Regions from separate parts of the Paenibacillus sp. FSL K6-1096 genome, predicted to be linked through region 2. Evidence: a T-box and tRNA genes for the amino acid it is inferred to sense, from the RefSeq annotation. Region 2 holds a T-box; the other regions hold tRNA genes.
The links. A T-box is a leader RNA that pairs with one kind of tRNA and senses whether it is charged. The one in region 2 lies ahead of argS (arginine--tRNA ligase), so its partner is inferred to be a tRNA-Arg.
Positions count from the first base shown of each region.

Region 1: it has a tRNA-Arg gene. The T-box ahead of argS (arginine--tRNA ligase) is inferred to sense a tRNA for this amino acid. The anticodon was not compared.
Region 3: it has a tRNA-Arg gene. The T-box ahead of argS (arginine--tRNA ligase) is inferred to sense a tRNA for this amino acid. The anticodon was not compared.

Region 1 covers NZ_CP150274.1:4,674,039-4,677,292, reverse strand. The annotation lists gene MHI24_RS20730 (WYL domain-containing protein) at 1-799, opposite strand, end outside; tRNA gene MHI24_RS20725 (tRNA-Gly) at 1,416-1,486, opposite strand; tRNA gene MHI24_RS20720 (tRNA-Pro) at 1,499-1,572, opposite strand; tRNA gene MHI24_RS20715 (tRNA-Arg) at 1,699-1,775, opposite strand; tRNA gene MHI24_RS20710 (tRNA-Gly) at 1,786-1,860, opposite strand; tRNA gene MHI24_RS20705 (tRNA-Leu) at 1,868-1,951, opposite strand; tRNA gene MHI24_RS20700 (tRNA-Lys) at 1,968-2,043, opposite strand; tRNA gene MHI24_RS20695 (tRNA-Gln) at 2,073-2,147, opposite strand; tRNA gene MHI24_RS20690 (tRNA-Asp) at 2,239-2,316, opposite strand; tRNA gene MHI24_RS20685 (tRNA-Met) at 2,332-2,405, opposite strand; tRNA gene MHI24_RS20680 (tRNA-Val) at 2,435-2,510, opposite strand; tRNA gene MHI24_RS20675 (tRNA-Glu) at 2,660-2,734, opposite strand; tRNA gene MHI24_RS20670 (tRNA-Ser) at 2,879-2,968, opposite strand; tRNA gene MHI24_RS20665 (tRNA-Asn) at 2,973-3,048, opposite strand; tRNA gene MHI24_RS20660 (tRNA-Ile) at 3,052-3,128, opposite strand; rRNA gene rrf (5S ribosomal RNA) at 3,193-3,254, opposite strand, start outside.
Region 2 covers NZ_CP150274.1:2,256,935-2,260,188, forward strand. The annotation lists gene MHI24_RS09850 (hypothetical protein) at 1-72, opposite strand, end outside; gene MHI24_RS09855 (hypothetical protein) at 285-590, shown strand; T-box leader at 827-1,046, shown strand; gene argS (arginine--tRNA ligase) at 1,107-3,062, shown strand.
Region 3 covers NZ_CP150274.1:2,872,876-2,876,129, reverse strand. The annotation lists rRNA gene MHI24_RS12715 (23S ribosomal RNA) at 1-740, shown strand, start outside; rRNA gene rrf (5S ribosomal RNA) at 799-915, shown strand; tRNA gene MHI24_RS12705 (tRNA-Asn) at 925-1,000, shown strand; tRNA gene MHI24_RS12700 (tRNA-Thr) at 1,002-1,077, shown strand; tRNA gene MHI24_RS12695 (tRNA-Glu) at 1,086-1,160, shown strand; tRNA gene MHI24_RS12690 (tRNA-Val) at 1,286-1,361, shown strand; tRNA gene MHI24_RS12685 (tRNA-Gln) at 1,414-1,487, shown strand; tRNA gene MHI24_RS12680 (tRNA-Lys) at 1,493-1,565, shown strand; tRNA gene MHI24_RS12675 (tRNA-Leu) at 1,582-1,665, shown strand; tRNA gene MHI24_RS12670 (tRNA-Gly) at 1,675-1,749, shown strand; tRNA gene MHI24_RS12665 (tRNA-Arg) at 1,757-1,833, shown strand; tRNA gene MHI24_RS12660 (tRNA-Pro) at 1,892-1,965, shown strand; tRNA gene MHI24_RS12655 (tRNA-Gly) at 1,978-2,051, shown strand; tRNA gene MHI24_RS12650 (tRNA-Pro) at 2,070-2,143, shown strand; gene MHI24_RS12645 (ImmA/IrrE family metallo-endopeptidase) at 2,647-3,063, opposite strand; gene MHI24_RS12640 (helix-turn-helix domain-containing protein) at 3,106-3,254, opposite strand, start outside.

The sequences.
Region 1 (3,254 bases), 2.4 Mb from region 2:
CATCCCCTTCATCACTCATCCGCGGACGTACGAACAGCTCTTCTTCTTTGATGTAACGCGCCACCTCGGGGTGAAACCGTACCTTGAACGTAATATTTCTTGTCCCCCGATGAATCGACCAGGTGTTCTTCAGATACTGCTTGATATTGAAATTGCCTTTATCGAAAGTGGACGCCGTCATCTCGACCTGCTGAAAACGGCTGATGCGGAAGGTACGGATGGCGCTCTGCAGGTGACAATAGCCAATCAGATAAAAGCGTTGATCCCGCGGAACCAGATAATACGGATCAATCTTCCGTTCCGTGATCTCATTGCGTAATTGAGAATGGTATACTGCCCGGATGCTGCGCTGCTCCAGAATCGCTGCAATCAGCGGCTGCAGGAAATTCCGGCTCTTCTTGCGGTAGGCCGGGGTACCCATCTGGATAATATCAGCGATGTTCTCCAGCAGCCCGTTCTGTCTGGACTTCTCCTTCAGATGGGTCCCCATTACCTTATCATATGCGGAATGAAATCCCGGCGGGATCTTCTGCTCATGCAGCACCGACGGCAGCAGCGAGAACGCCAGAGACTCCTGCTCCGTGAAGTCCAGCGGGTATAGAAAGAATTTGCCCATGAACCTGTAGCCGGTTCCCCTGCCCTCATTCGTCACCGGAGCGAAATGGCTGATAACCTCAAGATCCCTGTATATCGTTCTAATATGGACCTCGCACCTGTAGGCCAAGTCCGCCGCTGTAATCCCGGGATTGGCCTGAATCGCATTGATGATTTTGAAAATCCGAATTACCTTGTCTGTCATAACGATGCCCTCAGCTTCCAAGTAAATGTTGTCAATGATTCCACAGCTCTACTATACCAGTTCTTGGGAAACTAGGCTGTCGGCAAACAAGCGCACCAGGCTGGCAGGCTCCATTCGTTTCTCCAAGTCCGTTACACCAGCATGTTGAGGTTGAATTCGGTTTGTCTGCATACATTCGGCCCATCTGCTGTGGCATCGACTATTGTGTTCGGTTTTTCGCATACGTTCGGACCATCTGCTGTGGCATCGACTATTGTGTTCGGTTTTTCGCATACGTTCGGACCACATGCCTCCCCCGCCGCTTGGTATGGAGAGCAATGTTGCATATTTTGCAGGATTTCTCTGTAACTGTTACTTGCTGAGGAGGATTGTTGCATTATCTGCAGAAATTCCGGTGGTTAGAGCAAATGAGGGATGGTTTTGTTGCATTTGGTGCAGGATTTCTGCATATGCCGCTTCTATTGATTAGCATTGTTGCAATTTATGCAGGATTTCTCTTTTATAGTTACTGGCTGTGGAGCATGAGGCCCTTCCCCCCATCGCAACGTTCGGAGAACTACCTCAATAACAAGAAAACAGCCCCTGGATGGCCCAAGGACTGTCTAATACTTCTATAAGCGGGTGATGGGAATCGAACCCACGCTATCAGCTTGGAAGGCTGAAGTTCTACCATTGAACTACACCCGCACAGATGAAATATCGGGATGACACGATTTGAACATGCGACCCCCTGGTCCCAAACCAGGTGCTCTACCAAGCTGAGCTACATCCCGTTAATGGCGCGCCCTGAGAGATACGGATGCTACGCATCCGATTGCGAAGTAGAGCTATCGAAGCTTATGCTTCAACGAACTCGTTCGAATCTGACGGACACTTAGATGATTCAAGGAAGTGATAAATGGCGCGCCCTGAGAGATTCGAACTCCCGACCTTTTGATTCGTAGTCAAACGCTCTATCCAGCTGAGCTAAGGGCGCAAAATCTATATGGAGCGGACGACGGGAATCGAACCCGCGACCCTCGCCTTGGCAAGGCGATGCTCTACCGCTGAGCCACGTCCGCAAAAACATGGTGCGCGTGAAGGGACTTGAACCCCCACGTCGTGAAACGCCAGATCCTAAGTCTGGTGCGTCTGCCATTCCGCCACACGCGCACACGTCATAACAAAATGGTGAGCCATGAAGGACTCGAACCTTCGACACCCTGATTAAAAGTCAGGTGCTCTACCAACTGAGCTAATGGCTCTCATACAAGAACTCAATCCCAAAAAATGATGGCTGGGGATATAGGAATCGAACCTATGAGTGACGGAGTCAAAGTCCGTTGCCTTACCGCTTGGCTAATCCCCAATGTCGGAATCAGGTGGAACCTCTATACTTCGAAATATAGGATGCTCAATCCCTGTTGCCTTAATCCATCTCATTCCTTATGCCATTAAAATGGCGGAACCGACGGGATTCGAACCCGCGATCTCCTGCGTGACAGGCAGGCATGTTAGGCCAACTACACCACGGTTCCAGAGTTAAAGGTTAATTGCGGGGGCAGGATTTGAACCTGCGGCCTTCGGGTTATGAGCCCGACGAGCTACCGGGCTGCTCCACCCCGCGTCATTAATAACAATCTATTTAGTTATAGATGGTGGAGGCTGAGGGGTTCGAACCCCCGACCCTCTGCTTGTAAGGCAGATGCTCTCCCAGCTGAGCTAAGCCTCCATGTTAAACTTCAACGAACCCAGGGAATTCTCATCCCATCAAAAATGGTGACCCGTATGGGATACTCTTCACTCCGTTACGAGATTGCGAAGTATTCCTTCCGAAGCCTATGCTTCAACGAACCCAGGGAATTCTCATCCCATCAAAAATGGTGACCCGTATGGGATTCGAACCCATGTTACCTCCGTGAAAGGGAGGTGTCTTAACCCCTTGACCAACGGGCCATGCTGTGGAATGTAATGAAGTACTGCTACGGAGAGAGAGGGATACTCTTCACTTCGTTACGAGATTGCGAAGCAGTGCTAACGAAGCCTATGCTCCAACGAACCACTGAGGGTTCTCATCCCTATTCAAAAGAAGTACTGCTACGGAGAGAGAGGGATTCGAACCCTCGAGACGCTTGTGGCGCCTACACGATTTCCAATCGTGCTCCTTCGGCCAAACTCGGACACCTCTCCAAAGTGGCTCCCCGAACAGGACTCGAACCTGTGACAACTCGATTAACAGTCGAGTGCTCTACCAACTGAGCTATCAGGGAATATGGTGGGCCTTAGTGGACTCGAACCACTGACCTCACCCTTATCAGAGGTGCGCTCTAACCAGCTGAGCTAAAGGCCCGTTCTTATACACTATTCAACCCATCAGGGCAAAAAAAATACCACAGATGTGTGTGGGAAATCCCGCTTGGCGGCGTCCTACTCTCCCAGGACCCTTCGGTCCAAGTACCATCGGCGCTGGAAGGCT
Region 2 (3,254 bases):
AGTAACCGTCTGTGTAGGTCTGACTCCCGAAACGGCATTGTTCTCAATCGGGCCTGTTGATAAAATCGCCATTCTGCGCCTCTCTCCTTCCTGTTTGTGGACCTATCCACTGGCAAAAATGGATTATTTATTGCCTTATATTCTATTCACGCGCAGGCTTCGCGGTGTGGACACAGCTCCGGTCAATTTCACCAATATCCGCCGGATGGCATATCCTGGTAACAAGGAGAGTCTGCCCCGCTGTACTTTCCTCTACAGAACGCCATACGGAAGAAGGGAGTCCCATGCCCCCTCCTGGAAAAGGAAAGAAGCCGGCCGCCAAAAAAACAGCCTCCAGCTCCAAAACGCAAATCCCCAAAGGGCTGGAATACACCGTCGCCGCACTGCTGCTGACCGGCAAACTGAAGGTCGACTCCATCCAGATGTATACGGACGCTTCGATGTTCGTCAGTCTGGTCGGTAAATATAAAACACTAGGTGATCCGGCTAACAATAATGTCGATAAGCTGGTCAGCTTCCTGAATGACAACAGCAGTCTGACACTGAACGAGATCATGGCCGCCTTGAAAAAGAAAGCCGACAGCTCCTGAGCATTCGGACGCCAGTAAAGGGAGGTGCGGGGATATGGACAGTTTTGACGGGGAAGGCTTTGCCGGCGGCATTCTGCTGGTCATCGCCATTGTGCTGCTGATTTACGGCTCAACCGACATCAAGAATCTGACTGGAGCGCCTACTGCGGACTAACATCCGGACAGAAAATCTGCCGGCCATGCGGAGATAGACTCTTGCATTCTGCCGGAAATTCGTTATACTGATACAAACTCATATTGAATCGATGAACGGGAGAGTAATCGTCTCTAGTCTAGTCCCCAGCGAGCCGGGTTGGTGTAAGCCGGTACAGATGAAGGCGGTGAAGCGCACCCGTGAGATGGACTTCTGAACTTGCAGTAGGAAGCCCCGGCTCAGGACCGTTACCCTATAAGGTGGTTGAACCAACGGTTCAGCAACAGGAGTGGTACCGCGAGCGCACAGGCCTCGTCTCTTAGGAGACGCAGGCTTTTTTTGTCGTTATCTAACCAATCATCAGGAGGTTCTATTACATGTCATTGTTAAGTGAGCTTATCGGGCACAGTCTGGAGCAGGCTGTCCGCATCATCTCCGCAGAGCTCGGCCAAGCCGGGCTCCCTCAGGGAACCGTGGCGCTGGAGCAGCCTGCGAATGCCGAGCACGGGGATTATTCCAGCAATATCGCCATGCAGCTGGCCCGTCCTCTGCGCAAGTCACCGCTTGCCATCGCAGAGCTGATTGCCGCAGAGCTCCAGGCGTCAGGTTCGGTGAACGGGCTGGTACAGAGTGTCCGCGTAGCTGCGCCGGGCTTCATTAACCTGTACTTGAATTGGCGGGCGTGGGCAGAGGCCAAGGATGATTTTGCGCTGCCGCAGAGTCATGGAACGAAGATCATTGTCGAGCATACCTCAGTTAACCCGAATAAAAGCATGCACGTAGGGCATCTGAGAAACGCCTGCATCGGAGATGCGCTGGTGCGAATGCTGCGGGCCACCGGCCATACCGTTGAGGTGCACAACTACGTGGATGATCTCGGCAATCAGCTGGCTGATACGGTGGCCGGTCTGCTGCATGTTCCGCTGGCGGGCGGGCATGTCCGGTTCGGCGATTACTGCTGGGATATTTACGCTGAGATCAACAAGACGTATGCACAGCATCCTGAGACGGTCCAGAAGCGGACAGAGATTCTCCACGCGCTGGAGGAAGGGGACGGCAACACCGCCTGGATGGGCGCGCTGGTCGCCGGGCAGATCGTCAGAGAGCATGTTGAGGAGATGCGCGGCTTCGGCATTGACTACGACCTGCTGGTGTGGGAGAGCAGCATTCTGAGAGAGGGCTTCTGGTCAGCGGCATTCAGCCTGCTGTCGCAGACAGGGGTGTTCGTTCAGGAGACGGAGGGCAAGCTGGCCGGCTGCTGGATTCTGAAGCAATCCGCTGAAGACACGGAAGCAGACACGCTTGAGGAGCATCAGAAGGATAAGGTGCTGGTGCGCTCGAACGGGATTTTGACCTATACGGCCAAGGATATCGCTTATCATCTGTGGAAATTCGGACTGCTGGACAAGGACTTCAAGTATAGCGAGTTCAGCAGCGGGCTGTGGACGACCGGCTTGACGGGGCAGGCGCTGCCTTTTGGACAGGCGGACCGGGTGGTGAATGTCATTGATTACCGGCAGGAGTATCCTCAGGCGATGGTGAAGCAGGCTCTCCAGGCGCTGGGGTTCGGCGCACAAGCGGACTCGCTGCATCATGTCAGCTACGGCGTCGTCTCGCTGAGTCCCGCTTCTGCGGCTGAGCTTGGCATCGATACCTCCAGCGGCAAAAGCTCCTACGCCATGTCCGGGCGCCAGGGAATCGGCATCAAGGTCGCCGACCTCGTCCGGCTTATGGAGGATACCATCGAAGCGACCCGTTCGGATAAAAACGGGCTGTCCAGCCGGCTCATCGCCACCGCTGCCATCCGTTACTACCTGCTGCGCTTCAATCTGGGCACCGAGATTGTGTTCGACTTCAAGCAGGCGATGGAAATCTCCGGCAATACCGGCGTCTACCTGATGTACGCTTATGCCCGGGCCAGCCGGGTAATTAGTAAGGGCTTGGCGGCCGAGGGTGCGGGCGGTGTGGACATGAGCGAAGTGACTGCGGGTAATGCGGGTGTGGAAGCTGCGGGCAGTTGGGGCAAGGACACGGACAAAGCAGCCAGCGGGCTGCCGCCCTTCCCGGCGCAGCTTGAAGCCGCTGAGCTTGCCCTGTTGAGACAGCTCAGCTTGTGGCAGGACACACTGTACACAGCCAGCCGGGAGCTGACGCCGAATACGATCTGCAATTATGCCCATAGTCTGGCCTCGCTGTTCAATAACTTCTACTCCGCCTGCCCGATCCTCAAAGGCAGTGAGGCCAGCATCGCCTTCCGCTTGTGGCTGACCCGCAGCTTCACCGCCACCCTGGGCGAGGCGCTGGATGTGCTGGGCCTGCCCAAGCCGGAGCGGATGTAAGCCCAGTAATGAGTATTACGCGGACACAGAGGACCTTATTTGCCGAAAAAGCGTGATTTCCTCCCCGCTGCGGACTCAGAAGCTCTTATACTACCCTTTGGAGCTGAAATCGGGCTAAATCTGGTTACTTAACGGATTCTGAGTCCGTCCAGCCTGCGGACAGGCCGGAATCCGCCAAAATAGGGGATTTAC
Region 3 (3,254 bases), 620 kb from region 2:
CGCTGGAGGCGCCGTTGGGATACCACCCTGATCGTATCTAGGTTCTAACCTGGTACCCTAAGCGGGTACGGGGACCGTGTCAGGCGGGCAGTTTGACTGGGGCGGTCGCCTCCTAAAGAGTAACGGAGGCGTTCAAAGGTTCCCTCAGAATGGTTGGAAATCATTCGAAGAGTGCAAAGGCAGAAGGGAGCTTGACTGCGAGACCTACAAGTCGAGCAGGGACGAAAGTCGGACTTAGTGATCCGGTGGTACCGCATGGAAGGGCCATCGCTCAACGGATAAAAGCTACCCTGGGGATAACAGGCTTATCTCCCCCAAGAGTCCACATCGACGGGGAGGTTTGGCACCTCGATGTCGGCTCATCGCATCCTGGGGCTGAAGTAGGTCCCAAGGGTTGGGCTGTTCGCCCATTAAAGCGGTACGCGAGCTGGGTTCAGAACGTCGTGAGACAGTTCGGTCCCTATCTGTCGTGGGCGCAGGAAATTTGAGAGGAGCTGTCCTTAGTACGAGAGGACCGGGATGGACGTACCGCTGGTGCACCAGTTGTTCCGCCAGGAGCATGGCTGGGTAGCTACGTACGGACGGGATAAGCGCTGAAAGCATCTAAGCGTGAAGCCCCCCTCAAGATGAGATTTCCCAGTATGTAAGACCCCTTGAAGACGACGAGGTAGATAGGTTGGAGGTGGAAGTGCAGCAATGCATGGAGCTGACCAATACTAATCGGTCGAGGGCTTATCCAATAAACTAACACACAAATTCGTTTCGGATTCAGTTTTCAGGCGATTAAGCCTGTAATCGTTTGGTGGCGATAGCGGAAGGGTTCCACGCGTACCCATCCCGAACACGACCGTTAAGCCTTCCAGCGCCGATGGTACTTGGACCGAAGGGTCCTGGGAGAGTAGGACGCCGCCAAGCGGATAATATTCCCTGATAGCTCAGTTGGTAGAGCACTCGACTGTTAATCGAGTTGTCACAGGTTCGAGTCCTGTTCGGGGAGCCATGCTCTCATAGCTCAGCAGGTAGAGTGCTTCCATGGTAAGGAAGAGGTCACCGGTTCGAATCCGGTTGAGAGCTCCACTAATTAAGGCCCGTTGGTCAAGGGGTTAAGACACCTCCCTTTCACGGAGGTAACATGGGTTCGAATCCCATACGGGTCACCATTATTATGGGATGAGAAATCCCTGGGTTCGTTGGAGCATAAGCTTCGTTAGGAACACTTCGCAATCTCGTAACGGAGTGAAGAGTATCCCATACGGGTCACCATTTTTGAAATTATTGTACATATGGAGGCTTAGCTCAGCTGGGAGAGCATCTGCCTTACAAGCAGAGGGTCGGGGGTTCGAACCCCTCAGCCTCCACCATAATGTCCTTGATATATGAGTGTGATTGTGGGCATTATATAGTTATTATTGTAGGGGATTAGCCAAGCGGTAAGGCAACGGACTCTGACTCCGTCATCATAGGTTCGAATCCTATATCCCCTGCCAAATTTGAGCCATTAGCTCAGTTGGTAGAGCACCTGACTTTTAATCAGGGTGTCGAAGGTTCGAGTCCTTCATGGCTCACTTGATTTGCTTCCATGCGCGTGTGGCGGAATGGCAGACGCACCAGACTTAGGATCTGGCGTCGTAAGACGTGGGGGTTCAAGTCCCTTCACGCGCACCATATTATTATGCGGACGTGGCTCAGCGGTAGAGCATCGCCTTGCCAAGGCGAGGGTCGCGGGTTCGATTCCCGTCGTCCGCTCCATAATTTTGCGCCCTTAGCTCAGCTGGATAGAGCGTTTGACTACGAATCAAAAGGTCGGGAGTTCGAATCTCTCAGGGCGCGCCATTATAGCATCATTGAATTATCTAAGTGTCAATATTTTTGTTTTATAGGCTTTAAATAACGGGATGTAGCTCAGCTTGGTAGAGCACCTGGTTTGGGACCAGGGGGTCGCATGTTCAAATCGTGTCATCCCGATACTTCATCTGTGCGGGTGTAGTTCAATGGTAGAACTTCAGCCTTCCAAGCTGATAGCGTGGGTTCGATTCCCATCACCCGCTCCATATACAATTTTATAATTTCGGGATGTAGCTCAGCTTGGTAGAGCACCTGGTTTGGGACCAGGGGGTCGCATGTTCAAATCGTGTCATCCCGATTCCACAGCTCATCGCTGACATTGAACTCTTACTTCGGTAAGAGTTTTTTGTGTTTAAGGAATTAGCCCACCCTAGCCCCGGATGCAAATCAAAAGGATAAATCCATTAAGGAGCGTGCTCACAGTAATGGCTTAAAGAGAGTAATAAAGAGCAATAGTGCACCTGATTCCAGCAGATGTTAGCTAAATGAGCCAATGAGGAGCAGAAGTGCACTTGAATCCAGCAAACGTTAGCTAAATGAGCCAATGAGGAGCAGAAGTGCACCAGGTTCCAGCAGATGTTAGCTAAATGATCTAATGAGGAGCATTGATGCACCAGATTCCAACAGAAGTTAGCTAGATGAGCCAATAAGGAGCACTAATGCACCTGATTCCAGCAGAAGTTGGCTAGACAAGCCAATGATGAGCACTAGTGCACCCCATCACGCCGGCAGCCCGCTGAAGCTATCTATCGGAGAGTACGCCGGGGGCAACTTTTTCACCTCATGAATAGAACGTACGTTCTATTGATCCTCCGAAAAAAAGACAACCTCTGCCGGGATGCCGATTCGTGCATAATAGCTCTGGACGGATTCATCTTGTTCGATGGGAGTGCCGGCTGATAATAGCTTCACGGCGAACAGGTTGGCTTGCCGCTCCAGCTTCCCTGGCGGGAAATAGGAATGCTCCTCCAGAAAAAAACGGTTCACCCCTTTGTGCAGGCGGTCATGGGCCAATTCATGAGCACAGACAAACCGCTGCCATTCCAGAGGTAATTGATGATGAATGACGATGAATCTTCTTCTTAGTTTACGGTAATATAGGCCCTTGGTGACTTCACCCAGATTCATGAACCTGACGTGAATGCCGAGTGCTTCGGCCAGCTCGAACGGGTTGTTGGTTTTATATTTTGTGACCAGACGCTTGATTAGTTCATCCATATTCTTCACCCGCAGCATCTTCATAGTAATAGGCTTGTCTGGTTATTCCCCGGAACGCGGGTCGCGTTTGGGCTTGGGGGTTCTTTTGTTCATTTGCTTGGCTTCCCAGAACAGGCCGGTTAACACATCCTTGATCCGCTGCTTATCTTCCTTATTCAACGGAATCCCGTCAAACATCAGCTCACCGTCGT